2 regions of the Pseudoalteromonas fenneropenaei genome follow, and region 2 is predicted to be linked to the other one. Evidence: predicted binding sites of a transcription regulator. Region 2 holds the regulator's gene; the other holds the start of a gene.
What was found. Region 2 encodes FliA, which starts transcription of late flagellar genes. Its sites were predicted from a motif close to CTAAAGNTNNNNNNNNNNNNGCCGATA; they were not measured.
Positions count from the first base shown of each region.

Region 1: a site for FliA is predicted at 12,427-12,453, ahead of pomA (flagellar motor protein PomA). Genes of this name have one in related genera too.

Region 1 is NZ_JBHRSD010000013.1:790-17,754, reverse strand. It holds gene nrdR (transcriptional regulator NrdR) at 1-104, shown strand, start outside; gene ribD (bifunctional diaminohydroxyphosphoribosylaminopyrimidine deaminase/5-amino-6-(5-phosphoribosylamino)uracil reductase RibD) at 105-1,223, shown strand; gene ACFOEE_RS08155 (riboflavin synthase) at 1,231-1,887, shown strand; gene ribBA (bifunctional 3,4-dihydroxy-2-butanone-4-phosphate synthase/GTP cyclohydrolase II) at 1,922-3,034, shown strand; gene ribH (6,7-dimethyl-8-ribityllumazine synthase) at 3,160-3,624, shown strand; gene nusB (transcription antitermination factor NusB) at 3,649-4,080, shown strand; gene thiL (thiamine-phosphate kinase) at 4,116-5,081, shown strand; gene ACFOEE_RS08130 (phosphatidylglycerophosphatase A family protein) at 5,104-5,586, shown strand; gene ACFOEE_RS08125 (two-component regulator propeller domain-containing protein) at 5,624-8,713, shown strand; gene ACFOEE_RS08120 (Mpo1-like protein) at 8,739-9,056, opposite strand; gene dxs (1-deoxy-D-xylulose-5-phosphate synthase) at 9,124-10,980, opposite strand; gene ispA ((2E,6E)-farnesyl diphosphate synthase) at 11,116-12,003, opposite strand; gene ACFOEE_RS08105 (exodeoxyribonuclease VII small subunit) at 12,006-12,248, opposite strand; gene pomA (flagellar motor protein PomA) at 12,562-13,329, shown strand; gene ACFOEE_RS08095 (flagellar motor protein MotB) at 13,334-14,263, shown strand; gene ACFOEE_RS08090 (DNA topoisomerase III) at 14,654-16,567, shown strand; gene ACFOEE_RS08085 (tetratricopeptide repeat protein) at 16,643-16,965, shown strand, end outside.
Region 2 is NZ_JBHRSD010000010.1:90,869-105,995, reverse strand. It holds gene flhB (flagellar biosynthesis protein FlhB) at 1-989, shown strand, start outside; gene flhA (flagellar biosynthesis protein FlhA) at 1,057-3,165, shown strand; gene flhF (flagellar biosynthesis protein FlhF) at 3,184-4,638, shown strand; gene ACFOEE_RS04595 (MinD/ParA family protein) at 4,631-5,491, shown strand; gene ACFOEE_RS04590 (RNA polymerase sigma factor FliA) at 5,515-6,225, shown strand; gene cheY (chemotaxis response regulator CheY) at 6,267-6,650, shown strand; gene ACFOEE_RS04580 (protein phosphatase CheZ) at 6,669-7,436, shown strand; gene ACFOEE_RS04575 (chemotaxis protein CheA) at 7,452-9,704, shown strand; gene ACFOEE_RS04570 (protein-glutamate methylesterase/protein-glutamine glutaminase) at 9,800-10,957, shown strand; gene ACFOEE_RS04565 (ParA family protein) at 11,050-11,820, shown strand; gene ACFOEE_RS04560 (chemotaxis protein CheW) at 11,825-12,652, shown strand; gene ACFOEE_RS04555 (chemotaxis protein CheW) at 12,697-13,194, shown strand; gene ACFOEE_RS04550 (DUF2802 domain-containing protein) at 13,219-13,626, shown strand; gene ACFOEE_RS04545 (hypothetical protein) at 13,758-14,687, shown strand; gene ACFOEE_RS04540 (tetratricopeptide repeat protein) at 14,713-15,127, shown strand, end outside.

The DNA of each region.
Region 1 (16,965 bases), on a different contig from region 2:
AAAAGCTCGATAAAGTTGCCTATGTACGCTTTGCGTCAGTGTATCGCTCGTTCGAAGACATCAAAGAGTTTGGTGAAGAAATCGCGAAGCTAGGAGAGCACTAAGTGAGCGAGCTGCAACAATTTACTGCCCAAGATGAACAATTTATGCGCCGTGCCATTGCACTAGCTGCGCACGGGCAATATACCACGACCCCGAATCCAAATGTTGGCTGCGTTATTGTCAAAGATGGCGAGATTGTCGGCGAAGGGTTTCACATCCGTGCCGGTGAAGGCCATGCTGAAGTACATGCCTTAAAAGCTGCTGGCGACAAAGCCAAAGGCGCAACGGCCTACGTTACCTTAGAACCTTGTAGCCATTATGGCCGCACGCCCCCTTGCGCTGAAGGGCTTATCAAAGCGGGCGTCAGCAAAGTGATTGCGGCTATGGTTGATAACAATCCACAAGTTGCTGGCAAAGGTATGGCAATGCTGAGTGCAGCAGGTATCGAAACCGCTTACGGCTTACTTGGCGATGAGGCCAGAGCGCTTAACTTAGGCTTTTTTAAACGTATGGCGACGGGTATGCCGTATGTGACTTGCAAACTTGCGGCGAGTTTGGATGGTAAAACTGCACTCGAAAACGGCGAAAGTAAGTGGATCACCGGCCCACTCGCGCGTGAAGATGTACAACGTTTTCGGGCTAAAAGCTGCGCGATTATTTCTGGCGCCGATACTATTTTGGCGGACGATGCGCAGCTTTCGGTGAGAAGTCATTTTTACCCTGAGTTGCAAGACACTATCCGCCAGCCTTTACGAGTCATTTTTGATTCGCAAAACCGCCTGACGCCAGACTTGGCCTTGTTTCAAACCGAGGGGCCGGTTTTATTACTCAGAAACTCCACCCAGCCGCTTGATAATTCACCACACTGGCCTCATTTCGTTGAGCAGTGTCAAGTTGAGAGCCGTAATGGCAAAATTTGCCCAACCGCGGTCCTTAAATTGTTAGCACGGCGAGGAATTAATCACGTTTGGCTTGAAGCCGGGCAAACCCTTGCTGGGGTGTTTCATGAAGCGGGTTTGATTGATTCGTATGTGGTCTATTTGGCGCCGAAGATTATTGGTAATGCAGGACGCGGCTTGTTTGCAGTGCCACCTTTAATGGCTCTCGCGCAGGCAACCACACTGACTTTTAGCGATGTAGTGCAAATCGGCAGCGATTTACGCATTACCGCGCTTAAATAGGATAAGTATGTTTACAGGTATTATAGAAGCCACTGGCACATTAACGGAATTACGACTGCAGCAAGGCGACCTTTGTGTCAGAGTGCAAAGTGCCACGCTCAACATGGCCGATGTACAATTGGGTGACAGTATTGCCACCAATGGCGTGTGTTTAACTGTGATTGAAAAATTCAGTGATGGCTTTCGCGCCGATGTGTCTAACGAAACTTTGTCTTTGACGCGCTTTGCTGATTATCGCGTTGGCCAAAAAGTGAATTTAGAAAAAGCACTACAGCCGATTTCTCGTTTGGGTGGTCATTTAGTTTCTGGCCATGTTGATGGCATTGCCGAAATTGTCGCAGTAGAAGCCAATGCCCGTGCCACTGATTACTGGTTAAAAGCGCCACAAGCGCTATTGAAATATATTCCTTATAAAGGTTCGGTGGCGATTGATGGTATTAGCCTTACTGTCAATGCTATCGAGCAAGACAAATTTAAGCTAACGATTGTGCCGCATACGGCCAAAGAAACGACCATTGCCGATTTTAAAGTGGGCACTAAAGTCAATTTAGAAGTAGACCAAATTGCACGCTATCTGGAGCGTTTGCTGGGAACAGGTCCAGCAAGCACCACAGAATCGACTCTCACAACCAGTTTGCTGGCGAAAGCTGGATTTATTCGTTAATCATCGCGGCAAACTTAGTAAAGACAGGTAAATTATGACGTTAAACAGTGCAAAAGAAATCATTGAAGATATCAAAGCCGGCAAAATGGTCATTTTGATGGACGATGAAGACCGTGAAAACGAAGGCGATTTAGTGATAGCGGCTGAGCATATTACGCCAGAAGCGATTAACTTTATGGCGACCTATGGCCGTGGGCTTATTTGTCTGACGATGACTCAGGCGCGCTGCCAACAACTGAATTTGCCTTTAATGGTAAAAAATAACGGCGCGCAGTTTTCTACTAACTTTACTGTCTCGATTGAGGCTGCTAAAGGTGTGACTACAGGTATTTCGGCCGCTGATCGTGCTCGTACGGTACAAGCTGCGGTGGCCAAAGGCGCAGTGCCAGAAGATATCGTTCAACCGGGCCATATTTTCCCTATTATGGCGCAGCCGGGTGGTGTCTTGACTCGTGCCGGGCATACCGAAGCTGGCTGTGATTTAGCGCGTTTAGCTGGGCTTGAGCCTGCCTCGGTGATTGTTGAAATACTGAATGCCGACGGCACTATGGCTCGTCGTCCAGAGCTTGAAGTATTCGCCAAACAGCATGGTTTGAAGATTGGCACAATTGCGGATTTGATTGAATACCGCAACCTCAATGAAACCACCATCGAAAAAGTAGCAACATGCAAGTTGCCAACTGAGTTTGGTGAGTTTGATTTAGTGACCTACAAAGACACCATCGACAACCAATTGCATTATGCGTTAGTGAAAGGCGAGATCCATGCTGAGAAGCCAACCTTGGTTCGTGTTCACTTACAAAGCACGTTTAACGATATTCTAATGTCGGACCGCAGTGCTGACCGCAGCTGGAGCCTTGCTGGTGCGATGCAACATATCGCTGCGAACGAAGGGGTGCTGGTTATTTTAGCGAAAAACGAACGCAGCGAAGACCTCGAAGCTATGGTTAAAGCGTTTGCCGCACAAGACGCGGGCGAGCAAGTAACGATGCGTAAATTCCAAGGCACTTCACGTACTGTAGGGGTGGGGTCGCAAATTTTGGCCGATCTTGGTATTAAGCAAATGCGCTTGATGAGTATGCCGAAAAAATACCACGCATTGTCAGGTTTCCATTTGGAAGTAGTGGATTACGTCGAACCGCAGTAACTTGGCGGCTTGAGTACCTCTAAACAGAATAACCCGTTCGCCTGCTTGGCAGTAGGCGAATTTAACTTTTATGTGCTATTATGCGCGTCTATTTGACTTTTGCTCAGATAAATTAGGAACAGCGAATGAAAATCATCGAAGGTAATAAGTACGCTCCTGGTAAGAAATTTGCCATTGTTATTTCACGTTTTAACGACTTTATTGGTCGTAGCCTACTTGATGGCGCCGTGGATGAATTAAAGCGTACTGGCGGTGTTAAGGATGAAGATATTACGGTTGTGTACGTACCGGGTGCGGTTGAATTACCGCTAGCGGCAAAACGTATCGCGATGAAAAAAGAGCATGATGCCATTATCGCCCTTGGCGTGATCATTCGTGGTGGTACTCCACACTTTGACTTGGTAGCCAACGAATCAAATAAAGGGTTGGCAAGCGTGTCGTTAGACTATGATATACCAGTGGCATTTGGTGTGTTGACCACAGAAAATATTGAGCAAGCTATTGAACGTGCGGGCACTAAAATGGGCAACAAAGGCGGCGAAGCTGCTTTAGGTGCGCTAGAAATGGTGAACGTGCTAGATCTTATTTAAGCGCAATTTCAAGAGGAATCTCAGTTGAAACCAGCAGCGAGACGTAAAGCCCGAATTTTGGCATTACAAGCCGTGTATTCATGGCAACTCAGTGGTAACCCCATCGCAGATATCGAACAGCAAATGTTAATTGAAAACGACATTTCTAAGATTGATGTGGAATATTTTAAAGATCTTGCGCGTGGTGTTGCAGTTAACCACAAGCAATTAGATCTCTCGGTTACGCCACATTTGTCACGTCCATTTGACGATTTAGACATGGTTGAACGTGCCATTTTACGTCTGAGTGCTTATGAGCTGAAATTCCGTGAAGATGTGCCATATAAAGTGGCTATCAACGAAGGTATCGAACTGGCAAAAATGTTCGGTGCTGAAGACAGCCACAAGTTTGTCAACGGCGTGTTGGACAAAGCTGTTAAACAGCTGCGTGCCAAAGAATTTGCTGCCAAACCTTAATTCAGGTGAGCCGGCGTAGGCCGGCTTTTTTGTGTATGAAGGAATTCGAACTAATAAATCGTTATTTCAAAGGCCGTGGTATCACTCGCCGCGACGTTGATTTAGGGATTGGCGATGATTGTGCTCTGGTTAGTGTGCCGGAGAATTGTCAACTCGCTGTTACGACCGACACACTGGTGTCTGGGGTTCATTTTTTCGCCGATATCCCACCAAGAGCGCTTGGTCATCGGGTATTAGCGGTCAATCTGAGCGATCTGGCAGCCATGGGCGCTGAGCCGACTTGGGTGTCTCTTGCATTAACCTTACCTGATGTTGATTTACCTTGGCTTGAAGCATTTACCGACGGTTTGCATGAAATCGCCGAATATTACAATGTCCAAATCATTGGCGGTGATACCACCCAAGGCCCACTCACTATCACAGTGTGTGCCAAGGGGATTATTCCCAAAGGTAAGGCATTGACCAGAGGTGGCGCAAAAGTCGGTGACTGGATTTTTGTCACAGGTCCACTTGGCGATGCGGCGCTTGCAATTGAAGCGCGCAAACGTGGGATAGCGCTCACGCCAGAGAATAAAAAAGCCTTAGAACAAAGGTTTTTTTATCCGACTCCTCGCGTTGCTGCAGGTCAGGTGTTACGAGGCATGGCTACCGCGGCGATTGATATTTCCGATGGTTTAGTGGCAGATATTGGTCATGTGCTGCGTCAATCGCGCGTGAATGCCGTTATCCACGCTGACAAAGTCCCTGTGTCTCAAGCCTTAAAAGATACCTTGCCAGAAGCTGAGCGTTGGCCTTATGTGCTGGCTTATGGTGATGATTACGAATTGTTGTTTACTGTGCCGGATGCACAAAAAAGTGCGTTGCAGGCAAAACTAAAACAATACGGTGTCGATGCGGCCTGTATTGGTCAAATTTTACCTGGTGAAGGTAAACTTGAGGTGTTATTACGTGGTCAAAAGTTGGCGTTGCCAGCGAAGGGCTATGAGCATTTCACCGCTTAATTATGCTCGCGAGGAAGGTGAAGTGAAGCAGTCTCAATTTTCTTTGCGCCGCCCACATCAATTTTTAGGTTTGGGTTTTGGTTTAGGTCTGGCGCCAAAAGCGCCGGGCACCTTTGGCACTTTAGGTGCCTTACCGTTTATCTTCTTAACCATGTCTTGGCCTATGTGGGCGCAAGTGATTATAGCGGTAGCGCTTTGCTTGGTTGGCGTTTGGGCCTGTGGTAAAACCGCCAAAGATGTCAATGTCCATGATCACCCTGCAATTGTTTGGGATGAAGTGGCGGGCTTTTACATTACCATGGTTGCGGCAGCCATCAGTTGGCAAACATTATTGGTAGGCTTTATTTTGTTCCGCTTTTTTGATATTGCTAAGCCAGGACCAATTAGGATCTTAGACAAAAAGCTCCATGGTGGGCTTGGGATCATGGCTGATGATATTCTGGCCGGTATTTTTTCATTGATTTGTTTACAGGCTTTGATCAAAACTGGCTATGTATTAGCGTAAAGGACTCTCTTGAGTGACAAAAATAATAACGACCTGGATAGCGGTGTTGCTATTGGCCGGCTTTACTGCTGGTTACATACCAACAGCACATAGTGCTATCAATGACTATGTAGTCAAACAATGGAATATTCAAAACGGTCTGCCTTCTCAGTCACTCAGTAGCATAGTGCAAGACAAGCAAGGTTATATCTGGCTTGGCACGCAATTTGGGCTCAGCCGTTTCGACGGTAATGAATTTAGCAACTTCAACACCCAGAATTCCGATTTTTTACCCAGTAATGGCATCAATAAATTGTTGCTCGACAGCCACGGCATGCTTTGGATTGGCACTCGTAGTGGCATAGTGAGGCTTGATCCTAACTCTATGCAAGCGGAGCAATTTAAACTCAGCGGTGCAGTCAAAGACATCATTGAAGACCAAAAAGGGCGAATTTGGGTTGCGGCCAACGGTCTTTATCTTATCTCTCGCAGTAACAATTTACGGCAGCAAAATGACTTGCCAAACGATACTATGACGGTGACGGCAATTAGCCAAATTGTGGGCGCTGTAAGTAAAATAGCTTGGTCGCCAAAAGGAGTTTGGATAGTCAACGAGCGCCATTTACTGCGTTTAAGTGATGCAGAGCAAAGTGCCTCAGAAGCACTACGTTTAGAGCTGACGGCAAAAGTGTCGTTACCTGATAGGCTCGCGCAAACCATAGTGCATGATTTAGTGTGGTTGGAGGGCAACTTGCTGCTCGCGTCTGAGTTAGGGGCTTATTTTCTTGATATTGATGATGAGCTTCGTCCATATCAGTTGCCCAATGGGATGAATTCGCTGGTCTATAAGTTTATGGCAGACAGTGATGGTGGGCTATGGATCTCCACTTACGGTCGTTTGCTATACCGTGATAGTAATCGCCAGTGGCAATGGGTTGAGCCTGTGCAATTAGATCAGAGCATTTGGTTTTCCGATATATTTAAAGACCGAGATGGTAATGTGTGGCTGGCAAGTTTTAGCGAAGGGCTTTGGCTTGCTCATGCAGGGCGAGTGGAGCGTCATGCTGAAATATCTAAACAGACCCAAGCGGTATCGGCGATTAGCCAAGGGCCTGACGGACGTTTATGGATAGCCAGTAGTGTTGGTTTAGGTTACCTCGAAGGTGACGAAAGTTACGTTAATGAGGTTTCAATGGCGCGCCTTAAACGTACTACTATCCACGATCTTGAGTTTGTAGGTAACAAGCTTTACATGGGCACTGACCGCGGTGTAGTGGTGTACGAAAACAATCAGTTAACCGTGTTAAGCGACCGCGAATTACGCCAAAACCCCGTATTGGCGATAAGTCCTTCGAACAAAGGGGGATTATGGCTAGGTACGGGACGTGGTCTGTATCGCATGGACTACAGCGGCCTCACTCCCTTTGCTTACAATGCTTTCTTGGGCAGTAAGTTTATTACCTACGTTGTTGATTATCCGAACTTCGGCTTTGTCGGTACCAATAAAGGCGCTTATCGCTATAACGACCGTGGTATTGAGCGTATTGGCGGGCAAACTTCGTTAGACTCCGCTTATATTACCAGCATTATTCATATTGATGGTGTTGCGACGCTGGTTGGCTCTTTGAATGATGGTTTGTTTTATCGCAGTGAAAATGAAATAGAATGGCATCAACTCGACGCTGCTCAAGGTTTACCCTACGGCTCAATATTTTCACTTTACTACGATAAAAGCCTCAGCCGTATTTGGGTGAGCACCATGAAAGGTGTGTATCGTATGCCAGTTGAGCAATTTGCGCATGCTATCGAAAACTTGCAGGTTGAGCAGGTGATAAGCTCATTTGATAAGCAGCTTGATGGTCGACCCAGTCAGTGTTGTTCAGGGCTTGGTCATGACTCCGTGGTGGAGACGCAAAATGCGCTGTGGTATCCAAGCCTTCAAGGTGTAGTTGAGATCCCAAAAAACGTGCGTTTGTTTGGTAAAGATGCCCTGACTGCACGGATTGAGAGTATTCAAACGCCGGAGCGTTTGTTGGCAAGTAATGTGTTGGCCAAATCGGTGGCGCTACAAACCAGCGAGCGTGATATCACCATTCGTTATACCGCGATTGATTTCTATGCGCCTAACAGTGTTGAGTTTCGCTACCGTTTAAGTGGTATGGACAATGATTGGCGCCAAGTACAAACGCGGCGTGAGGCAATTTATACTAATCTGCCACCAGGAGAGTTTACCTTTAACCTGCAAGTGAAGCGCCAAGGTCAGGAGTGGGCTGAGGCTGAAAACCTGCAATTGCTTATTTCAGTACCGCGCCGTTTTGATGAAACAGTCTACTTCCGTTTGCTGATCACCAGTGGATTTATCTTCTTGTTTTATCTGATTTTTTGGGTATTCCGTACGCAAGAGCGGCGCAAGCAGGCCGCGCTGGAAAATCTCGTCGCAGAGCGCACCACGGAACTTCGCAAGGCCAATGAAAAGCTGAACCATGTCAACACGCAGCTTAAATTGGTCAGCCACACGGACGATTTAACCGGGCTACGCAGCCGACGTTTCCTTTTTGATCAGCTACCTAAAGACGTCGAACATTATCAACGTAACGCGCAGTCGTTACAGCAGCAAGATAAAAGCTTGGTGCTGATGATTTTAAATATCGACAAGTTCAGCAAGATTAATGACGCATACGGCCCAATTGGGGGCGATAGCTGCTTACAGCAATTGGCAACTTTACTCAATACCCGCACACAGGGCTCAGATTATGTCGCACGTTGGAGTGGTGATGAGTTTTTGTTATTACTGCGCGATTTCAAACGCCCTGAGATCCATCATTATGTCAGTGAGCTGTGTAAAGCCATTGCCGAGCACGAGTTTACTTTACCCAACGGAAAGTTGCTAAAGCTCAGTGTGTCTTTAGGTTGGTCTTTCTATCCGCTGCCGTTACTTGGCGGTCAAGTGATTGGCTGGGAGGCTTCGGTCAACCTTGCCGATATTGCGCTACATCAAGTCAAACGTCGTGGTGGTGATGGTGCCGCGACCATTATATTTGATGCACAGCTTGATGCGTTTGAGTTTGAACAAACCAGCAATATTGAAGCGCAATTACAAACTTTGGAATCCAGTGGCCTTGCTGAAGTGCAAGTATGGATGCGCTAAATCTGCCAGATAGGGCTGCGTACTTTTACGCAGCCCGCAGCAATCCACGTAAAAACTGACCATACATCACCCAATCCCCCCATAAAGAATACAGTGGGTATTTAAAGGTTGCAGGCTTATTGTGCTCAAAGCCAAAATGGCCTAGCCACGCAAACCCATAGCCAGCCAAAGGCATGGCCGCCGCAAAACGCCAATCTTGCCAACCCAGTGCCGCAAGTGCGAGTAAGATCACTAACGTACTGCCAATATAGTGTAAAGAACGACAAATAGGGTGGCTGTGTTCGGCCAGATAATAGGGGTAAAACTCAGCAAATGACTTAAACGATTGCGGTTGCGTGCTCATGTTTTATACCTCACTGAATTTATGCCAATAAAAAAGAGCCTTGCGGCTCTTTTTACTATAGCGTGTGCTATAAAGCTTGAATACGGCTTTTTATCCCAGCGCTGTCGAGTCCCATTTCAGCATACATCTGCTCTTGGGTCCCATGTTTAATAAACGCATCAGGAATACCTAAATGAGTGACTGGCTTAATAATGCCTTGCGCTGCAAAGTATTCACTTACGGCGCTACCTGCACCACCGGCAATCGCGTTGTCTTCAAGGGTGACAAAATGCTCATATTGGTTAGCAAGCTTATCTAATAATGCGGTATCAAGTGGTTTGACGAATCGCATGTCTACTAAGGCGGTATTCAACTCCTCAGCTACAGGCGCTGCGTAGTGTAATAAAGTGCCGAAGTTCAAAATCGCAATGCGTTCACCTTCACGAATAACATTGGCTTTACCTAGCTCGTATTGCTGCATATCAGTGGCAACTTCACCTGAACCAGCAGAGCCGCGCGGGTAACGTACCGCAGCAGGCAAGCCACACATGTAGCCAGTATAGAGCATATGACGACACTCATTAGTATCGCTTGGCGCCATAATCACCATGTTTGGAATGCAGCGCATAAAGCTTAAGTCATAAGCACCTTGGTGCGTTTCGCCATCGGCACCAACTATACCCGCACGGTCAATAGCAAACAGCACAGGTAGTTGTTGTAGCGCAACGTCATGGATCAATTGATCGTAAGCACGCTGTAAGAAGCTGGAATAAATAGCAACAACCGGACGTAAACCTTCGCACGCAAAACCCGCGCCTAGCGTCACCGCATGTTGCTCGGCAATCGCAACATCAAAGTATTGATCCGGATGTTCTTTAGAGAAGCGTACCATACCAGAGCCTTCACGCATGGCTGGGGTAATTGCCATTAACTTACTATCTTGGCTTGCCATGTCACATAACCAATCGCCAAATACTTTGGAGAAAGTCGGCGCACCCGGTTTAGATTTTGGTAAACTGGCTAAGCTTGGGTCGAATTTTGGCACCCCATGGTAGCCAATTGGGTCGGCTTCTGCAGGCTTGTAGCCTTTGCCCTTTTGGGTTTTGATATGTAGGAGCTGCGGGCCTTTTAAATTACGCATATTGCGTAATGTATCAACCAGCATATTGATATCATGACCGTCAATTGGGCCAATATAGTTAAAGCCAAGTTCTTCAAAGAAAGTGCCTGGGATCACCATGCCTTTCAAGTGTTCTTCCATGCGGCTGGCCAGCTCTTTCACTGGTGGCATACCTGAGAGGAGCTTTTTACCGCCTTCACGGATATTGGTATAGAAACTCCCAGAGAGGATGCGTGCAAAGTGGTTGTTAAGCGCACCGACGTTTTCAGAAATCGACATTTCGTTGTCATTCAGAATGATCAACATGTCAGATTTCACATCTCCCGCATGATTCATCGCTTCAAATGCCATACCCGCAGTCATGGCGCCATCGCCAATCACAGCAACGACTTTACGACCTTGGTTTTCACGTTTTGCGGCAATTGACATTGCCAACGCGGCAGAAATTGAGGTGCTAGAGTGGCCAACACTGAATGTGTCATATTCGCTTTCTTCGCGATATGGGAAAGGATGCAAGCCATCTTTTTGTCTTATGGTATGCATTTGGTCACGGCGTCCGGTAAGGATTTTATGGGGATAAGCTTGATGACCAACGTCCCACACTAAGCGGTCGTCCGGGGTATTGTAGACATAGTGCAATGCGACAGTCAGTTCAACAGTGCCAAGGCCAGATGCCAAATGACCACTACTTTGAGAAACCGAATTGAGTAAATAGTCACGTAGTTCGTCGCTAAGTGCGCGTAATTTGTCCTGCGGCAATGAGCGTAGTTGATAAGGTTCATCAACTAAGGCTAACAATGGGTACTTGCTACTATCAAGTTTCATGGTTGTTATTTGTATCCTTCGCAACACGAGCGCGATAATTCTGAGAACAGCGCTCAGTTTGCTTGATTTAAATTAGAATGTCACCAATTCGTCATGTTTGACGCACATGAGAATGGCTGTTGTCTGCCCATATGGTTAATGATTGCGCTCTATAATAAAGTGCGCCGTTAAGGCCAAAGCTTCGGTGTCGACAGACAGCGGCTTGAGTGCCTCAATACATTCACTGACCAAAGTTTTGGCATACGTTTGTGCTCCCGCTAAACCAAGTAAGGCAGGATAAGTGGATTTATTCAATGCCACATCAGATCCTTGTGGTTTACCTAAGGTCGCGGTGTCCCCTACGATATCTAAAATGTCATCTTGTACTTGAAATGCCAGCCCTAAAGATTTGCCGAATTGTCGTAGCGCCACAAGACTTTGTTCATCGCACTGTGGCGCGCAAAGTGCACCCAATTCAATAGCAGCACAAAGTAGTGCGCCTGTTTTTAAATTATGGATCTGCTCCAGCTGCTGTTTATCAACCGCTTTACCTGTGGCTGCAATATCGAGCGCCTGACCGCCGGCCATGCCGCGCCAACCAGAGGCTCTAGCAAGTACCGCAAGCATTTTGATGACTTGTTCAGCGGGTACCGCAAAAGTATGTTCTGCTATCAGCTCAAAGGCTAAAGTTTGCAGGGCATCACCAGCTAAAATAGCGGTGGCTTCGTCAAATTGAATATGACAAGTCGGTTGGCCACGGCGTAATTCGTCATCGTCCATGGCGGGTAAATCGTCATGGATTAATGAATAAGTGTGGATACATTCAATGGCGGCTGCCAACACGTCAAGATCAGCTGCTTTAGCACCAAATATTTGCCCTGTGGTATACAGCAAAAATGGTCTTAAGCGTTTACCGCCAATGCTTAGGCTATAATGCATCGCAGCTTGTAACTTAGTGTCGGAATCAATTGCGCGGTCGAAAATAGCATTCAACACGCTTTCAACACGCTCTTTTGCGGCGTGGATCTGAGAGTTTAAATTCACGATTATTGCGCTTCACTGTCAAATGGGAGTGGCTCTGCGTCTGGGTCATTGTTCATTAAAATGGCAACCTTTTGCTCCGCTTGTTGCAAACGTTTTGCTGAGGCATTAGCCAGCCCAATTCCGCGCTCAAATTGTTTTAAGGCTTGATCTAACGCCATATCACCTTGCTCCATTTCAGTTACTATTGTTGCAAGTTCTTCCATTGCTTGTTCAAAGCTGAGATTTTCTGGTTTTTTTACTGCCATAGTGGACTCTAATCGTCAATGCTATATGAGGCGCCTATTTAGCCCCCAATTTTAGGAGGAATCACAGTGCAGGTCAAAAATACTTGCAAGCTTGTATGGGCGCTCGGTAAAACTGAGCGAGATAATTACAACGGCTTACAGATCAATTCGCAATTTGAACGCTTTTTTATATAATTGATTTAAGTAATTCAGTTAGTTGCCGATATAAAACGCAACGGTGAAGAATACTGGGTGTGACTATTCACCTAACTCGAACGAGAATCGAACGATAATAATTTAAACTTCCTGCTTTTTTGCTGCTTTCGGAGGGTGTGTGGATTTAGCAACCGTAATCGGGATTATAGGCGCCATAGGTCTTATTATCATGGCGATGTTTATGAGTAGTGACGGGGCGATGGCGATGTTCATTGACGGCCCGTCAACGGTCATCGTGTTTGGTGGTTCGATTTTCATCGTGTTATCTAACTTCACTATGTCGCAATTTTTTGGCATTGGGAAAGTAGCGGCTAAAGCCTTTATGTTCAAAATTGAAACGCCGGAAGAGCTAATCGAAAAGGCGGTTGAACTGGCTGACTCAGCACGTAAAGGCGGGTTTTTAGCACTTGAAGAAGCGGACATTCCAAATAAATTCATGCGTAAAGGCGTCGACATGTTAGTAGACGGCCATGATGCTGATGTAGTGCGAGCCACCTTACAAAAAGACATTGCTTTAACTTCTTCACGCCATGAAATGGGTGCCAGTATGTTTAAGTCGCTTGGTGATATTGCACCGGCGATGGGGATGATAGGGACATTGATCGGCTTAGTTGCCATGTTATCTAACATGGATGACCCAAAAGCCATCGGTCCTGCTATGGCAGTGGCTCTCTTAACCACATTGTATGGTGCGTTTTTGGCTAACGTGGTGGCAATCCCAGTACAAACTAAGTTACTACTGCGTAAAGACGAAGAAGAACTTAACCAGCGTTTAATCTTAGATGCGGTACTCGGTATTCAGGACGGCCAAAACCCTAAAGTTATCGAAGGCATTTTGAAAAATTACTTGCCAGAATCGAAACGTTTAACTGACGCAGAAGGCTAAGCTTATGTCTGACGAGGGCAAGTGTAAGTGTCCACCCCCAGGTCTACCGGCCTGGATGGGAACATTTGCGGACTTGATGTCGCTCTTGATGTGCTTTTTCGTACTGCTGTTGGCTTTCTCGGAAATGGACGTACTGAAATTTAAGCAAATTGCCGGCTCGATGAAATTTGCTTTCGGGGTGCAAAATAAAATCGAAGTAAAAGATATTCCCAAAGGCACCAGTGTGATTGCGATGGAGTTTACACCGGGTAAGCCAGATCCAACGCCGATAGAAACCATTCAACAGCAAACGGTCGAAATGACCCAGCAAATGCTTGAGTTTCAAGCGGGTGAAGAAAGCTCAGCGGGTGGGCGACAAGAGCAACGCGGTAATAAACGCGGTGGTGAGTCGCAAAGCACCGCACAGCAACAGTCATCACAGTCACCGGCGGTGTCAGCTGCTGAGCAAGAACAAATGAAAGAGCTAGTGAAAAAAATTGCGCAGCAATTGGAAGATCAGATCATGGATGGCGCAATAGAATTAGAGTCTTTAGGGCAACAAATCATTATCCGTATTCAAGAGAATGGTTCGTTTCCTTCTGGTAGTGCATTCTTGCAACCTAAGTTTAAACCTATAGTGCAAGAAATCGCTGACTTACTCAAAGATGTGCCGGGTGAGATCACGGTATCAGGGCATACTGATGACTATCAAGTGACCAATGAGCTGTACTCCAACAACTGGGATCTTTCTGCAAAAAGAGCGGTAGCAGTGGCGACCGAAATGCAAAAAGCGCCAGGGTTTGATAAAAACAGGATGGTAGTTGTTGGACATGCAGATACTCGTCCTCTAGTACCGAATGTGACTGAAACCGATAGACGCCGCAATCGCCGGGTTGAGATCTCTATTTTGCAGGGTAAGCCGACGGAGTCTGATCCAATTCAGGTTGGGCAGTAACAGTCTATAATCAATCGGTTATGATTTTCCGCCTGGTAAAACTAGTTGTTAGGTAAAATGCTAAACTAGCAACTTAAAGCAGAGCGGTTAAGCAAGGTGTACCAAGTATATAAAGAAAAAAGAGTACACAGATAAAAAGAGGAGGCATATTTGCGCTCCTCTTTTTATTACCGCACAGTTTACACCTCTAGTTATCAACTCACTTGTATTTATCAACCATATTCAACAATTCACTGGCTATCAGCCACTCCGATTTATCATGAAAGCGTAATGGTGTGACCAAACACCATGCAGGCTTGAATGGTCGTAGGCAACAAAATGCAATTTCATCTTGGCAAAGCGGATTTGAATGCCACATAATGTAACTGTGAATTTATACAGTATTTTGTTATGAGACTTTATATCGCTGAAAAACCCTCGCTTGCACGCGCCATTATAGATGTGTTGCCCAAACCCCATAATAAGCAGGATGGCTATGTTGTGGTTGGCAATGGCGACATTGTTTCTTGGTGTATTGGTCATCTTTTAGAGTTAGCCGAGCCACAAGATTATGACGCCAGTTTTGCTAAATGGCAGCTGGAACACTTACCTATCGTGCCAACGCAGTGGCAATTTCAAGCCAAAAGCAAAACCAAAAAGCAGCTCAATTGCCTGATAAAGCTCATCAAAAAAGCTGACCAAATAGTCCATGCTGGCGACCCTGACCGCGAAGGTCAATTGTTAGTCGACGAAGTGATTGATTACGCTAAAGCCACGAGCGAACAAAAAAAGGCCATGGCGCGGTTATTGATAAGCGATTTAAACCCTCAAGCAGTAAAGCGCGCATTAGACAGCCTGAAATCGAACCAAGAATTTATTCCTTTGAGCGTGTCAGCCTTAGCACGCGTGCGAGCTGATTGGTTATACGGTATTAACCTTACTCGTTTGTTTACTATCTTAGGGCGACAACGAGGTGGCGGACAAGTGTTGTCGATAGGTCGGGTGCAAACCCCGGTGCTAGGATTGGTGGTAAAGCGTGATGCGGAAATTGCCCACTTTCAATCAAAACCATTTTATGAAGTATTAGCGCATGTTGCTAACGAGCAGAGCGCAAGCTTTAGCGCCAAATGGCAGCCAAGTGAAGCCTGTGAACCATATCAAGATGAAGAAGGTCGTGTACTACATCGTGCATTAGCAGAAAACGTAGCGAGTCGAATCACCCAACAGCAGGCGCAGGTTAATAAGGTAGATAAGCAACAGCGTAAAGAGCAGCCACCGCTGCCATTTAATTTGTCGGCGCTGCAAATAGAGGCGAACAAAGCATTCGCGATGTCTGCGAAAACGGTGTTAGATGTGTGCCAAGCGCTGTACGAAAAACATAAGCTTATCACTTATCCTCGTTCGGACAGTCGTTATCTGCCAAAAGAGCATTACGCTCAGCGTTTTGAAGTCAGTGCAGCGATTTTTAATAATGTTGCAGAGTCACAGTATCAATCCGCTGATTTAAACTTACGTAGCAAATGTTGGAACGATGAAAAGGTATCGGCGCACCATGCGATTATTCCAACGGCGCGAAAGGTACAGTTAACTAACCTAAGTGATTTTGAGCAGAAAATTTATAAGCTCATTGCGCGGCAATATATAGTGCAGTTTTTTCCAGCTTATCAGTATCAAGAAGTGAAAGTTGAACTCAATATTGCGGGTGGCTTATTCAAAGCAAGTAGCAAAACTCAATTAGTGGCAGGTTTTAAAATGCTCTCTGATTTCCAAAATAAGTCATCCTCGGCATTCCTACCCGAGCTACAAGTTGGCGATATGCTATGGTGTGAGCGGGGTGAAGTAGTAGAAAAGCATACTCAACCACCAGAGCATTTTACAGAGGCAACACTGCTGGCTGCAATGACTGGGGTTGCACGTTTTGTGCAGAACCCGGAAATTAAGAGAGTGCTAAAAGAAACGGATGGTTTAGGTACCGAAGCCACTCGCGCAGGGATCATTGATTTGCTGTTTAAACGCCAATTTTTACAGCGATCAGGAAAGAAAGTGTTATCGACGGCGCTTGGGCAAGCTTTGATAGGCGCAATACCCGAATCTTTGACTTTGCCAGATCGCACCGCAATTTGGGAATCTCAATTGTCGCTCATGGCGCAAAAACAACATAGTTACAGTGCTTTTATGAGTGCTTTGGAAGGGGAGTTAAGTGCATTGGTAAACGCGAGTCTGCAAGTTGATATGGCGAACTTACAACAGTGTGTGCCCCAAAAGCCAATTAAAGCCCGCAAATGGCGTGCGAAAAAGCGCAGCAAAGTGGTGAGTAAGGCTTAGTGCTTGTAATTTGCAGAATCGCCGCAATATATAGACGATAACCAAGCAATAACGAATCAATAGCTGAGTACACTTATGACAAATCAAATCCTTGTTACACAGGATAATATCCAACAGACATTAGGTTTACAGGATAAACTCGTACTGCTGAGCTTTTTTAGCGCACAGCATCCTAGTTGTGTTGCTCAGCGTGAAATACTAGCTCGTTTAGCTGAGCAATATCAGGATATGTTAGTGGTGGCGACGTTAGACTGCGAAACAGAAGCAATGCTGGCTTCACAGTTGGCACAGCAAATCGGTTTACAAACTTTGCCTACGATTGTGGTGCTAAAAAATGGTGCACCGCTGGATATCATTGCTGGCGCAAAAAGCGAAGAAGAACTTAAACAGCAACTGGC
Region 2 (15,127 bases):
TGTACGGCCCTGCTATTGCCAAAGGCCTTTATAATGTTATGGGGCGCTTACTTTCTCTTAATCGCAATGAGACCTATGACACCACGAAGATGTTTGCGGTGTGGGGTGAAGCGTTTTCCGAACTCATTTTTCCTATGGCGATGTTTGTTTTCATTATCGCGATAGCCGGTATTGTGGGTAATACCTTACTCGGTGGCTTTAACTTTAGCTGGGAGGCGGCGTCGCCTAAACCCAGTAAAATGTCGCCAATGAAGGGGATTAAACGCATGTTTGGCCCCCAAGCAGCGATTGAGTTGCTAAAGTCCATCCTTAAATTTGTGCTGGTGGCGGGATTTGCGATTTTACTTATTCAGATGTATTTCGATGAAATCTTACATTTAAGTATTGAAACGCCACCCAGTAGTGTCTTGCACTCGTTAGAAATACTAGCATGGATGTTTTTGGCGCTGAGCTGTACCTTAATTATTATCTCCGCTATCGACGCACCTTACCAAAGCTACAATCACCACAAACAATTAAAAATGACGCTGCAAGAGGTCAAAGACGAGTATAAAAACTCTGAGGGTGATCCCATGATTAAAGCGCGGATCCGTCGTACCCAGCGTGAAATGTCGCAGCGGCGGATGATGCAAGCTGTGCCGGATGCTGACGTTGTGGTAACGAACCCAACCCATTATTCCGTCGCATTAAAATATGACACAGATAAAGCCGGTGCGCCAATTGTGGTGGCTAAAGGCGTGGATGAAATGGCGATGCAAATTCGCAAAATTGCCATCGGTAACGAAGTGCCTATTCTTGAGTCGCCAATGTTGACGCGCTCGCTGTATCATACCACTGAAGTTGGTCACCAAATTCCAGATAGACTCTTTACTGCTGTGGCCCAAGTGCTGGCTTACGTGTTTCAGCTGAAGCGATTTAAGAAAGGGCGCGGTCGTCGTCCAACTCCGTTGAGTAAAAACTTACCCATCCCAACCGACTTGCGTCACTAGCGAGTTAGTAAGCTGGAACAGTAATTGCTTTTACTTGAATGCGTCAATTTTTTGCAATAGATAACTTATGGATTTTAAAGCAGTTTTAAATCAGTTAAAAGAAAATCGCAGTGATTATCTAAAAGGCATTGGTACCCCCATAGTCGTTTTGGCGGCGCTTGGCATGGTTATTTTACCTATGCCACCATTCCTTTTGGATGTGCTGTTTTCCTTTAATATTGCTTTGGCGCTGGTGGTACTGTTAGTTACCGTTTACATCATGAAGCCACTTGAGTTCGGTATGTTTCCAGCGGTGCTGCTTATCGCGACAATTCTGCGTTTGGCGCTCAACGTCGCGAGTACGCGCGTGGTACTACTAGAAGGGCATAATGGTGGTGATGCCGCAGGGAAAGTTATTGAAGCCTTCGGTTCGGTGGTTATTGGTGGCAACTACGCGGTAGGTTTAATCGTTTTTATCATCTTGATGGTCATCAACTTTGTCGTAATTACCAAAGGTGCTGGTCGTATTTCTGAAGTTTCAGCTCGTTTTACCCTTGATGCTATGCCGGGTAAGCAAATGGCCATTGATGCTGATTTAAATGCGGGTTTTATTTCCGCCGATGAAGCACGTGCGCGCCGTGATGAAGTGACCCGTGAAGCTGATTTTTATGGTTCGATGGACGGTGCCAGTAAATTCGTAAAAGGCGACGCCATTGCTGGTATGGTTATTCTGTTTATCAATATCATTGGTGGCCTATTTGTTGGTATGATCCAGCACGGTTTATCGTTTAGCCGTGCCATGGAAGTCTACACTTTGCTGACCATAGGTGATGGTTTGGTTGCGCAAATACCCTCATTATTACTATCAATCGGAACTGCAATTGTCGTTACTCGTGAAAACGCTTCACAAAATATGGGCGAGCAGGTTAAGAATCAGCTAGGCAATGAAAAGTCACTGTTTATTGCCAGCGGTATTTTGGCCGTGATGGGGATTGTGCCTGGAATGCCACATTTAGCCTTTTTAAGCTTTGCGGCATTTTTAGCTTATCTGGGTTATTTCTTACAAAAACAAAAAGCCCAAGCCGCGCAAGAAGAAGCCGAGCAAACCAGTAAAGGTGGCTCAGTAGCGAACAAAACGATGCAACAAGACCACAAAGAATTGGGCTGGGACGATGTACAACCCGTTGATGTAATCGGTTTGGAAGTAGGTTATCGTTTAATTCCATTAGTTGACCAAGCTCAAGGCGGTGAATTGCTAAGCCGTATTAAAGGCGTGCGGAAAAAGTTATCGCAAGAATTAGGCTTCTTAGTGCCACCAGTGCATATCCGCGACAATCTTGAACTTGATCCGAACGCGTATCGCATTACGTTAATGGGCGTAGGGACGGGTGAAGGTGAGCTTAAGCATGGTGATGAGCTGGCAATTAATCCCGGTCAAGTATTCGGTCCGATCAGAGGCACCGCGACTAAAGATCCTGCCTTCGGTCTTGATGCGGTATGGATTAAACCAGATCAGAAAGACGAAGCCCAATCTCTAGGTTATACCGTAGTAGACGCAGCAACTGTGGTTGCAACCCATATCAGCCAATTACTGACCAACAATGCCTCGTTACTTTTAGGTCACGAAGAAGTGCAAAACCTACTAGATATTTTAGCTAAGAGTCACCCACGTTTGGTTGAAGGTTTAGTACCAGATGTATTACCGCTTACGACTATCGTTAAAGTTTTACAAAATTTACTCAATGAAGGGGTGGCAATTCGCGATATGCGCTCAATTGTACAAACCTTAGTTGAGTACGGCCCACGCAGCCAAGACCCAGATGTACTCACGGCTGCAGTCCGTATTTCACTGCGGCGTTTGATAGTTCAAGATGCCGTTGGCAACAATAATGAAATCCCTGTCATAACATTGGCGCCTGAGTTGGAACAGATGTTGCATAACTCACTTCAGAACGCAGGTGATGAGGGTGCAGGTATCGAACCAGGCCTTGCTGAGCGGCTTCAGAACTCACTGAGAGAAGCCCATCAAACGCAAGAAATGCTAGGCGAACCTTCAATCTTATTAACCTCAGGAATGTTACGCAGCGTGCTTTCACGATTTGTCAAACATACCATCCCAGGCCTTCGTGTGATGTCGTATCAAGAAGTGCCAGAGGAGAGACAAATCAAGATAGTCAGCTCAGTTGGACAGCATTAATGAGTAAGGGGTTGTCATATGAAGATCAAACGTTTTTTCGCCAAAGATATGCGTACAGCTTTGAAAGAAGTGAAAGAAGAACTTGGTGCAGACGCTGTGATCATGTCAAACAAGAAATTGGCGGACGGTGTTGAAATCGTTGCTGCTGTTGACAATGACCGTGCCCCAACTACTAAACCTGAGCCAGCACAACAAGCGCCTCGCGCAACAGCACAGGTCGCTTCTGAAGCCGCGCCACGCTTTGTTCGTCCTGAGCCAATGCGTGCTCGCCCTGAACCACAAGCAAAAGTGGCAGACTCATTACAAGCCTTATTAGAAAGACAAACAGCTCGTCCGCGTTCACCTGAGCTTGCGTCTATGTTCTCTGAATCTGGTATCAACACTGAGTCAGTTTATCAGCCAAAAGCAGCCCCTGCTTTTAGCAAACCCGCTACCCGTCCAGCAGCAAAAGCGCCTGTGGCAAATTTTGCTATGCAAGACGATTTAGACGGTGATTTTGGTGATGAAATGCCAACTCGTCAAAATTCTGGCGCAGCAGGCAATGAAATGACACAAATGCGTGAAGAAATGAACGCTATCCGTCAACTTCTTGAATTTCAATTGTCTGGTTTGATGCAACAAGACTTAGCGCGTCGCGACCCAACTCGTGCGTGTTTAATTGACCGTTTAAAAGGTATGGGTGTAAGCGAAGACGTTGCTGACCAAATGGCATGTTTTATCCCTGATGACGTATCACGTAAAGAAGCGTGGAATGCGTTACTTGGTATGGTTGAGAATCAACTACACACCACCAACAATGAAATTTTACGCCAAGGCGGTGTTTTTGCACTGGTTGGCCCAACTGGTGTAGGCAAAACAACTACTGTTGCTAAGCTTGCAGCATTGGGTGCACAAAAATTTGGTCCGGAAAATGTGGCGCTTATCACTACCGACACTTACCGTATCGGCGCTTATGAGCAACTCGCTACTTATGGTCGTATTATTGGTTGCCCAGTAAAACAAGTAAAAGATGCACAAGAATTGTCAGAAGTGTTATATCATTTACGTAACAAGCGCTTAGTTTTAATTGATACAGCAGGCATGAGTCAGCGAGACTTACGCTTAACTGAGCAATTAAATACCTTAATGAAGAATGCAAGAGTGGATATTCGCAGCTATCTTGTATTAAGTGCCACAGCACAAATGAACGTATTGCAAGAAACTGTGCGTCACTTTAAGAAAGTTAATCTAAGCGGTTGTATCTTCACTAAACTTGATGAAAGTCTAAGTTTGGGCGAGATTATTAGTATTGCGATTCAAAATCGCTTGCCGATAGGGTATCTTACCAACGGTCAGCGAGTGCCAGAGGATATTCGCGTGGCAAATGCGGAAAAACTCATCAAAAAGGCTGAGCAATTGTTCCTGGCACGCTCAAAAGCTCAACATTCGAGACGTGTACCGGTGGCGTCTCAAGCAGTAGGAATGTATGATTAACACAGTATTAGATCAAGCAAGTGGTCTGCGTAGAATGAATCAAAAGAAAAACCACGGCGTCAAGGTCATCGCAGTGACAGGCGGTAAAGGCGGAGTCGGAAAGACCAATGTGTCTTTGAACACGGCTATTGCCATGGGACAACAGGGCCATCGCGTATTGGTACTCGATGCTGACTTGGGTCTTGCTAACTGTGACGTCATGCTCGGTCTGCGCGTAGAAAAGAATTTATCCCACGTTTTGTCTGGCGAGTGTGAGCTGGACGAAATCTTAGTTGAAGGCCCAGCTGGCATCAGAATTGTGCCTGCAACTTCAGGCTCGCAAAGCATGGTTGAGCTGACACCTGCTGAACATGCTGGCCTCATCCGCGCTTTTAGCGAACTTAACACTGAGTTTGACGTCCTTATCGTCGACACCGCGGCGGGGATTTCCGACATGGTGTTGAGCTTCTCGCGAGCGGCGCAAGATGTGATGGTGGTGGTGTGTGATGAGCCTACGTCAATTACCGATGCGTATGCGCTTATTAAAGTGCTGAGCCGTGAACACGGCGTGTACAAATTTAAAATAGTGGCCAATATGGTGCGTAGTCTCCGTGAAGGCCAGGAATTATTTGCTAAACTCTCCAAAGTGACTGATCGTTTCCTCGACGTGGCTTTGGAGTTAGTAGCAACGATCCCATTTGACGAAAATATGCGTAAATCATCACGCCGTCAAAAAACCATCGTTGAGTTATTTCCAAATTCGCCTGCTGCAGTGGCATTTCGTGGCCTCGCTAGCAAGGCGGCAAAATGGCCCATTCCACATCAACCGTCCGGTCACTTAGAGTTCTTTATCGAACAACTTGTTAATGGATAGGTATGGTATTGGTGACTAAAACCATGGGGTATCAGACAGAGAATCACTTGCAGTTATTGGTAGAGCGTCATGCGCCACTGGTAAAAAAAGTGGCCTGTCACCTCATTGCCCGTTTGCCCGCAAGTGTGCAACTCGATGATTTAATTCAATCCGGTATGATTGGCTTGATTGAAGCGAGCAAAAATTTTGACGCCACTAAAGGCGCCAGTTTTGAAACGTTTGCTGGGATCCGCATTCGCGGCGCCATGCTGGACGAAATTCGTCGTGGCGATTGGGCTCCACGCTCTGTGCATCGCAATAATCGCATGGTCGCAGAAGCCATCGCCGAGCTTGAGGGTGAGCTTGGTCGCGAGCCAAAAGACACTGAAATCGCTGCAAAACTTGATATTAGTCTGGATGAGTACCATCATATTTTACAGGATGTAAATTCCAGCAAAATATTGGGAATTGAGGATCTTGGTGTTGATGAGGACGTCATTACCACGGCAGATCAGGATTTGACACTGGACAAACCGTATAATGTCGTTAAAAATGAGCGCTTTAACCAATCACTCATCGATGCGATCCAAACTTTACCCGAGCGTGAGGCACTGGTATTGTCGTTGTATTACAATGATGAAATGAATTTAAAAGAAATCGGCCAGATACTTGATGTAAGTGAGTCTCGTGTTAGCCAAATTCATGGCCAGGCAATGCTTCGCTTAAGAGCGAAGATCAATGACTGGGTCAACTAAGTTTACAAGTAAAATAGGTTCAAACCTCACTGGAGGATGTTTTGGATAAGAACATGAAAATTCTCGTGGTTGACGATTTCTCGACGATGCGTCGAATCATCAAAAACCTGCTCAGAGATTTAGGTTTTACAAATGTTCACGAAGCCGATGACGGTAGTACAGCCCTGCCAATGCTGCAAAATCAAGAATTTGATTTCGTGGTAACCGATTGGAACATGCCGGGGATGCAAGGTATTGACCTGCTACGTGCAATTCGTGCTGACGCAAAATTAAAGCACATTCCAGTACTGATGGTTACTGCAGAAGCGAAGAAAGAACAAATCGTTGCAGCAGCGCAGGCGGGTGTGAATGGTTATATTGTCAAACCATTTACTGCGGGCACGTTAAAAACGAAGCTCGAAAAAGTATTTGAGCGTTTAGGCTAATAACCAGAGGAGAGGCTTATGTCGGTAGGTGCAACGCCTCAGATCAGTCTTGAGCAAGCCAGATTACTGGTTGAATATCTAGAGCAAGGTGAACAACAAAAAGCAGATCAGCTCATTATGGAGGCTGCCAGTAAAGAGCAGTCAGAGTTATTTGCCGAAGTCGGTAAATTAACCCGCCAATTACATGAGTCGCTCAAAAACTTTGAACTGGATACTCGCTTAGCTGATTTGACGACAGAAGCGCTTCCTGATGCTAAACAACGTCTAAATTATGTGATGGAAATGACTGAAAACGCGGCAAATAAGACCATGGATGCAGTCGAAGCCAGTCTCCCTCTTGCACAACAGCTTGCTGAAGATATTTCGCATATCAAACCCACTTGGGATCGCTTAATGAATCGCGATATCCAACTCGGCGAGTTTAAAGCGCTATGTCATGATATTGACCGCTTTATGCAATCTTCACCTAATCGTACTGACGAATTACAAATGTTGATGACCAATGTGCTGATGGCACAGGATTATCAAGATTTAACTGGTCAGGTGATTAGACGCGTGATTGAATTAGTGCGAGAAGTTGAAGATAGTTTGATCCATCTCCTAACGGTGTTTGGTACTACGGATGTAAGTTCATTAAAACAAAAACGAACAGAACAGGTCCGTGAGCAATCACAACCAGATGAGCTGTCGGGACCGGAAGGACCAATCATTAATCCAGAACTACGTGAAGATGTGGTCTCTGGTCAAGATGAGGTTGACGATTTGCTATCCAGTTTGGGCTTCTGATAGGAGAGTAGGTGCATGAGCTTTGAAGTCGATGAAGATATATTACAAGACTTTCTAGTAGAAGCCGGCGAAATATTAGAACAGCTCTCCGAGCAATTGGTTGAGTTGGAAAATAATCCCGACAATAGAGAGCTGCTCAATGCCATATTCCGTGGCTTCCATACCGTAAAAGGTGGCGCAGGTTTTCTTAGTATGACCGAGCTTGTGGATGCTTGCCACGGCGCGGAAAACGTATTCGATGTCCTACGTCAAGGTCAACGCCGCGTTAATGCTGAGTTGATGGACGTTATCCTGCAAGCTTTAGATACTATCAATGAAATGTTCGCGCATATTCAGAACCGTGAGCAACCAGACCCAGCCGATCCTGCCTTACTAGAAAGACTTCATGATTTAAGCAAACCAGAATCTGAAGACGAACGTCATGCAGTATCAGAAGAGCCAGAAGAAGTTTATCAAGCTGCGCCTCAAGTCGAAGCTGACCCATTTGAGCATGACGACATATTTTTCGACGCGCAATCAGAAGCCAAACAGCTAGTAAGTGATGATTCCGGGATTGACGAAATTACCGAAGACGAATTTGAAGCACTCCTAGATGAATTGCATGGTGCGGGTAAAGCACCTAACCTTGCGCAAGGTACTGACAGTAAAACTTCTACAAGTAATGACGATGGCGACATTACTGACGATGAGTTTGATAAACTGCTTGATGAGCTGCACGGCGTCGGTAAGTTTGGTGCGGCTGCTGAAGCTGGAAAACCTGTTGAGGACGCTAAACCTGCTGCACCTATCCCTACCCCAGAAAGCAAACCAGTTAGCAGTGGTAGTGACGACGACATTAATGATGACGAGTTCGAAGCCTTATTGGATGAGCTGCATGGTAAAGGCAATGCGCCTCGCTCGGTAGAGGAGGAAGCTGCCGCTAAACCTCCGGTTGAGTCGGCAAAACCAGCACCAGCGGCAAAAGCTGCAACTCCTCCAGCGCCTAAGCCAACCCCAAAACCAGCTCCAACCCCTGCGCCAGCCGCAGCGATGGATAATGACGATTTTGATTCGCGCCAGACAGCAGCTGGTGGAGCTAAAAAGGCGGCCCCTGCAGCGCAAGCGGAAACCACAGTGCGAGTTGACACTAAACGTCTAGACCAGATCATGAACATGGTCGGTGAGTTAGTATTGGTGCGAAATCGTTTAGTCAGCTTGGCGTCAAACGCCAGTAGCGAGGCCATGAGCAAAGCGATTTCTAACTTAGATGTAGTGACTGCAGATTTACAAGGTGCGGTAATGAAAACCCGCATGCAGCCTATCAAAAAGGTATTTGGTCGTTTCCCGCGCGTAGTGCGTGATTTGGCGCGTAGTTTACGCAAAGACATCAATTTGGTGTTGGAAGGTGAAGAGACCGATCTCGATAAAAACTTAGTTGAGGCATTGGCCGACCCATTAGTGCACTTGGTTCGTAACTCAGTTGATCATGGTATTGAAATGCCTAGTGTCCGTGAAGCTGCAGGCAAGCCCCGCACAGGTACAGTGACATTATCGGCGTCGCAAGAGGGTGACCATATACTTCTAACCATCCGCGACGATGGCGCGGGGATGGACCCAGAAAAGCTCAAGAGAATTGCGGTGCAAAAAGGCGTTATTGATGCTGACCAAGCAAGTCGCTTATCTGATACCGAAGCGTACAATCTGATTTTTGCTCCTGGTTTTTCGACCAAAGAACAGATTTCAGATATTTCAGGCCGTGGTGTTGGCATGGATGTGGTTAAAACCAAAATTGCGCAACTGAATGGTTCAGTCAACATCCAATCGCAATTAGGTGTAGGTACGGTACTAGAAATTAAAGTACCGCTGACATTAGCTATTTTGCCAACGTTAATGGTGATTGTAGGTCAACAAACCTTTGCGTTGCCATTAGCTGGGGTGAATGAAATCTTCCATTTGGACTTGACTAAGACTAACGTGGTAGATGGACAGCTGACTATTATCGTGCGTAACAAAGCCATCCCGCTGTTTTATTTAGAACATTGGTTGAAACGCGGTGCCGACCGTTCGCGGCGTAAAGCTGAAGGTCATGTGGTTATCGTGCAAATCGGCACAAAACAAGTAGGCTTTGTGGTGGACTCGTTGATAGGGCAAGAAGAAGTGGTCATTAAGCCTCTTGATGCGCTATTACAAGGGACTCCTGGTATGGCAGGCGCGACAATCACCTCTGATGGTGGTATAGCATTGATCTTGGACGTACCAAACTTACTGAAACATTACGCCAGCAGGTAGGGGTAAAGACCCCACGAAAATACTGATAGACAAGTATTGATGTGGTGCCCAGTGCACCACTTTTTAGATCTGAATTGTTAAAAATGAGCGTGCCAATGGCAGTCAAAGTATTAGTTGTAGATGACTCAAGTTTTTTCCGTCGCCGGGTCACAGAGATATTAGAACAAGACCCTGAAATCAAGGTTATTGATTATGCGGTTAATGGACAAGAAGCGGTTGAAAAAGCGGCGCAACTGCGCCCTGATGTGATCACCATGGACGTTGAAATGCCGGTGCTGGACGGGATCAGTGCGGTGAAGAAAATCATGCAGGCAACACCAACACCGATTTTGATGTTTTCTTCACTCACCCGTGAAGGGGCCAGTGCCACATTAGATGCACTAGATGCCGGTGCGGTTGATTTCCTACCGAAGAAGTTCGAAGATATCGCCCGCAACAGTGAAGAGGCAATTAAATCTTTACAAACCAAAGTCAAAGAAATTGGACGGCGCCGTGTTAGCCGTTATACCAGACCGACTTACAGCCCAGCCCCTGTGACGCCAGCACCCAGTGTTAGTCCAACAACTACTCGTAGCACTATCGCACAGCCAGATCGTAGCTTTAGCCGTACATCGGTGAGTAGCTCAGCAACGGCCCCAGGCGGTAGCAGTGTAAGCGCAAAGGCATCAGGGAAAAAATATCAATTAGTTGCAATAGGCACATCAACGGGTGGTCCAGTTGCACTACAAACCATTTTGACGCAATTACCTAGCAATTTCCCACATCCAATTTTACTTATTCAGCATATGCCCGCGGCATTTACACCAGCCTTTGCACAGCGTTTAAATACCTTATGCAAAATAAAGGTAAAGGAAGCTGAAAATGGTGACCGTTTAATGCCAGGTGTGGCTTATTTAGCTCCAGGTGGCCAGCAAATGTTGGTTGAAGCACGTGGCGGCAGCAAAACATTACGCGTATTTGAAGACGACAGCCCACGTATCACCTATAAACCCAGTGTTGACGTGACCTTTGCCAGTGCAGCTAAAGCCTATCATGGCGATGTCCTTGCTGTGGTATTAACCGGTATGGGCGCGGATGGTCGTGATGGCGCGAGACTATTAAAACAGGCTGGTTCAACTATTTGGGCGCAAGATGAAAAAACCTGCGTGGTATATGGTATGCCGGCTGCCGTTGCGAATGCTGGGCTATCTACAGAAAGTTTGCCGTTACAAGATTTTGCAGTTCGTATCAGTAAAGAAGTCGGCTGCGCATAATGATAAAAACAACAGCGTGATGCACTTAACGCCGAGTAGTCAAGCGTGTTAAGGTGGAACAACTCGACGGGATTAAGGATTGGTTTACAGTTGTGAAGATTTGGACGGTAGCAAATCAGAAAGGCGGGGTAGGGAAAACTACTACAACCGTTAGCCTAGGTGGTATTTTGGCGTTACAAGGCATGCGGGTACTGCTTATCGACACAGATCCGCACGCTTCGTTAACCTATTACTTTGGTATCGATTCTGAAGAACTGGAAGTCAGTGTTTACGATATCTTTGCCCGTGGCTCGCAAATGGCCAGTGAAGAAATTTTGCAAGCTTTGTGTCCTTCAACCATTGAAAACCTAGATATTTTACCCGCCACTATGGCGATTGCGACATTAGACCGCAGTATGGGGCAAAAATCTGGTATGGGATTGTTGCTAAAAAAAGCATTGGCTAAAATCAGCGACCATTATGATTATGCGATTTTGGATTGCCCACCAGTATTGGGTGTGCTGATGATCAATGCCTTGGCTGCTAGTGAACGCATTTTAGTGCCGGTGCAAACTGAGTTTTTGGCACTTAAAGGGCTTGATCGCATGATGCGCACCATGGAGTTGATGCAAAGTTCACAGAGTAAGCAATACCAGTACACCATTATTCCGACTATGTATGACAAACGTACTAAAGCTTCCTTAGAGGCTTACAAGTCGTTACTGGAAACTTACAAAGAGGCGGTTTGGCCGGGTGTGATACCGGTGGATACAAAATTTCGAGATGCCAGTTTGATGCAGAAAGTACCTATTGAGTACTGTCCTAAATCTCGTGGTGTCTATGCTTATAAAGCGTTATTAGAATATTTGGAGCAATTAGGCTAACACCATGAGCAAGCACCTTTTCGCCAACGAACAAGTGATGAAGCAGTACTTGAGTGCGCTATTGAGTGAGGAAGAGCCTGAAGTTCAAGCTGAGGTGGTTGCAACTACGCCACATCAACTCCCAACCGCTGAACTGTCCCCAGTTGCCAAGTTATTACAGCAAGTTCATCCCGACATCCCTGATGCGCAGCTCAGTAGCAGTGTATTAGAGCATGACTCACCAGCCCTTAAAGAGTTTGTCGATGAACCACGAGTTCGTCCTGAAGTTATCGAAAAAGAGCTTGAGGATCAGCAAAATAGTACTATCATCAAAGAACAAGTTGCAGAGCAAGCGTTACCGCAGCTAGAACCAGAAGCGGTACTTAATGGTCGTAAAGAATATTTTGATGGCCAGTTTCAAGCACTGTTTTTTGAAGTGGCGGGCTTAACTTTGGCAGTACCACTTAAAGCCTTAGGTGGTATCCATCAGCTTGGTGAAATTAATCAGTTGTTTGGCAAGCCAAAGTGGTTTCAAGGTGTGATGCTTAACCGCGACGAAAAACTCAGTGTCATTGATACTGCTCGTTGGGTTATGCCAGAAAAGTACACACCGGAATTGGCTGATAAGCTCAATTATCAGTATTTAATTATGCTTGGTGACAGCCCGTGGGGCTTGTCAGCAGAAAAATTGGTAAATAACATTACCTTACATCCAGATGATGTGAAGTGGCGCACAGCGGCAGGCAAGCGACCTTGGCTTGCAGGCGTGATAAAAGAAAAGATGTGCGCGCTTATAGATGTAGAAAGTTTAATTCACTTGTTGGAAAAAGGCCTCGACAGCCGCGCTGTTTGACCTGCCAACCAGTGCTCAACTAGTTTGTACTTTGGAGCTAAGCCATGAGTCAAGAGAGACTACTAAAAGCAGATAAAAATGCCGATAGTAACGATGAAGTATTGCAATGGGTTACCTATAAATTAGAAGCGGAAACCTATGGTATTAACGTAATGCAGGTGCAAGAAGTATTGCGTTATACCGAGATTGCTCCTGTTCCGGGTGCACCGGATTATGTGCTTGGCATTATTAACCTGCGTGGTAACGTGGTTACCGTTATTGATACGCGCGCCCGTTTTGGCTTACCAAGTGCTGAAGTTACTGATAACTCAAGGATTGTGATTATTGAAGCGGAAAAGCAGGTAATCGGTATTTTGGTAGATAGCGTTGCTGAAGTAGTTTATCTACGTAGCTCCGAGATCGACAGTGCACCGAATATTGGCACTGAGGAAAGCGCTAAGTTTATCCAAGGGGTGTCAAACCGTGAAGGTGAGTTGTTAATTCTGGTTGACCTTAACAAGTTGCTCACTGACGATGAATGGGACGAGTTGAGCCACATCTAAATCGTGAATATAGATCCAAGCAGTATGATCATTATTGGACTATTGGTAGCCTCATGCGCTTTATCTTGTGTGTGCTTGGGGCTTTTTTATGCTGCACGCAAAAATACTGACGTGCAGCGCAAGCAAATTATCCAGCAACATAAGCATAATGAAGCGTTAGCACAGCAGCTCCAGATCTTGCGTAGCGAAATTGCTGAGGTGCGGGCTGGGGTGCTGAGTATGAGTAAACGCATTGTGGCTTGTGAGCAGGGTTCGCAAGAACTTGCACAAGCGCTGTCGGCACAAAAGTACGACGACCCCGATGCCCGGATCTATTCTCGCGCGGTGAAAATGATAGAACTCGGTGCAGACATAGAAGAAGTCATGCGTGAATGTGAGCTACCTAGAGCGGAAGCTGAGTTATTGATGACGCTGCACAACAAAGGCGGTTAAGTGAGTGCCTAAGGTACTATTCTTCGATTCACCGCGAACGGCAGATTTGGCATTTTGCTATCTTCCTGACGCTATTGATGTTCTCACGGACTCACATTGAGTGATCGTTAGTTTAGCGATAGGGAGCGCGTTTGCAGGTTGCAGCATGGCGGCATTGGCCAAATCAAGATCACATTGCTGACCAATTGGCAGCGGCCATTGTTGCTTATCAGTCCATTCATCAGCATGATTTTATTAAAGTCAGTTGCAATAGTAATAGTCTCTGTGAAGCTTTTGGGGTGCGCCGCGTATGGCAAAATAGTAGCTTAGGCTCCTACGCTAAAAATACCTCAGCTTTTGATATCAAAGCCTTGTTGGCACAGCCTAATCCTCGTACGTTGCATGATTGCCAGTTACTACAAACCAACCTCGCAGCACATCGGCGTATTAGCGCCAACCCTGATTGTAAAGATACCCCAAGTTTTGCGACCGTTTATTCACCACTTTATAGTCTCAATTCCATGCTGGCGGGCAAGCTGACAATTGCAGGGTTAGCGTTAGCTGAGAATTGCGCCATGCTGCAACGCTTAACTGCACTTACTTGTGAATATATTGCGGAGTTACAAACCATTCGAAATGTGCGCATTTATTACTGTAGCTTTCACGCCAGTGCTGAGTTTTGTCGCTATCCACAATTTAAAAAGCATGTCGCGCATTATGACCAGCAATGTATTGCAAGCCTAAGTGGCACAGAGCATTTAATTCACTATCACAGTGCGGGCGAGGTGTATTTTGATTACCTTGCCAGTGGCAAATTCGCTTTCGTATCGGCTGAGCATTATCAGCATCCTGTGCAGATAGGTGCTTTGCTTGCACGTTTTACTCAGTTGACTTTTGTCGGTTTACTGGATTGTTTGTTACGACCGCAACCGTTAAGTTATTCGCAGATAGTGCATTTCTTCACTGAGCTTGGGCGAGCGGTTGCGCTTGAACGGGTGCTTGTGGCGCCAGCTTGCACTCTTCCTTTGACAATAACAGATACAACTTTAGCTCAGGTGTGTAAGATAGTTAGAGCGCTTTAATCTTATTACGCTGTGAAGGAAAAACGTGTCAGAAAGTCAGTTAACACAATTACCAAGTAGCCTCAAGGCCGCTATTACGCTGTATCAAAGTAACGATTTTACTGCAGCTGAACGACAATTTACTTTATTGCTTGAGGATGAAAGCTGCGAATTGGTCGCGCGCTGCTTTTTAGCCGAAATTGCCTTGATTGCCGGTACTGGCAAAGAGCATATTGCTGCTCTAAAAGCTTTTCTTGAGTCCCAGCCGTTCGCGAGTGAAGTCAAGCATCTGCTGGGATTGTGTTATCAACAAAAGCGTGAATTGAGCGCTGCAGTGTCTTGTTATCGTGATGCGCTCGCGACGCTTTTGCAGCACCCGCCAACAATCCCTTACAAGCAGCCGGTAGCGGCAGAATTTGACACCACTATCCATGAAACCTTGTTGTGGCAGACCTTAGTTG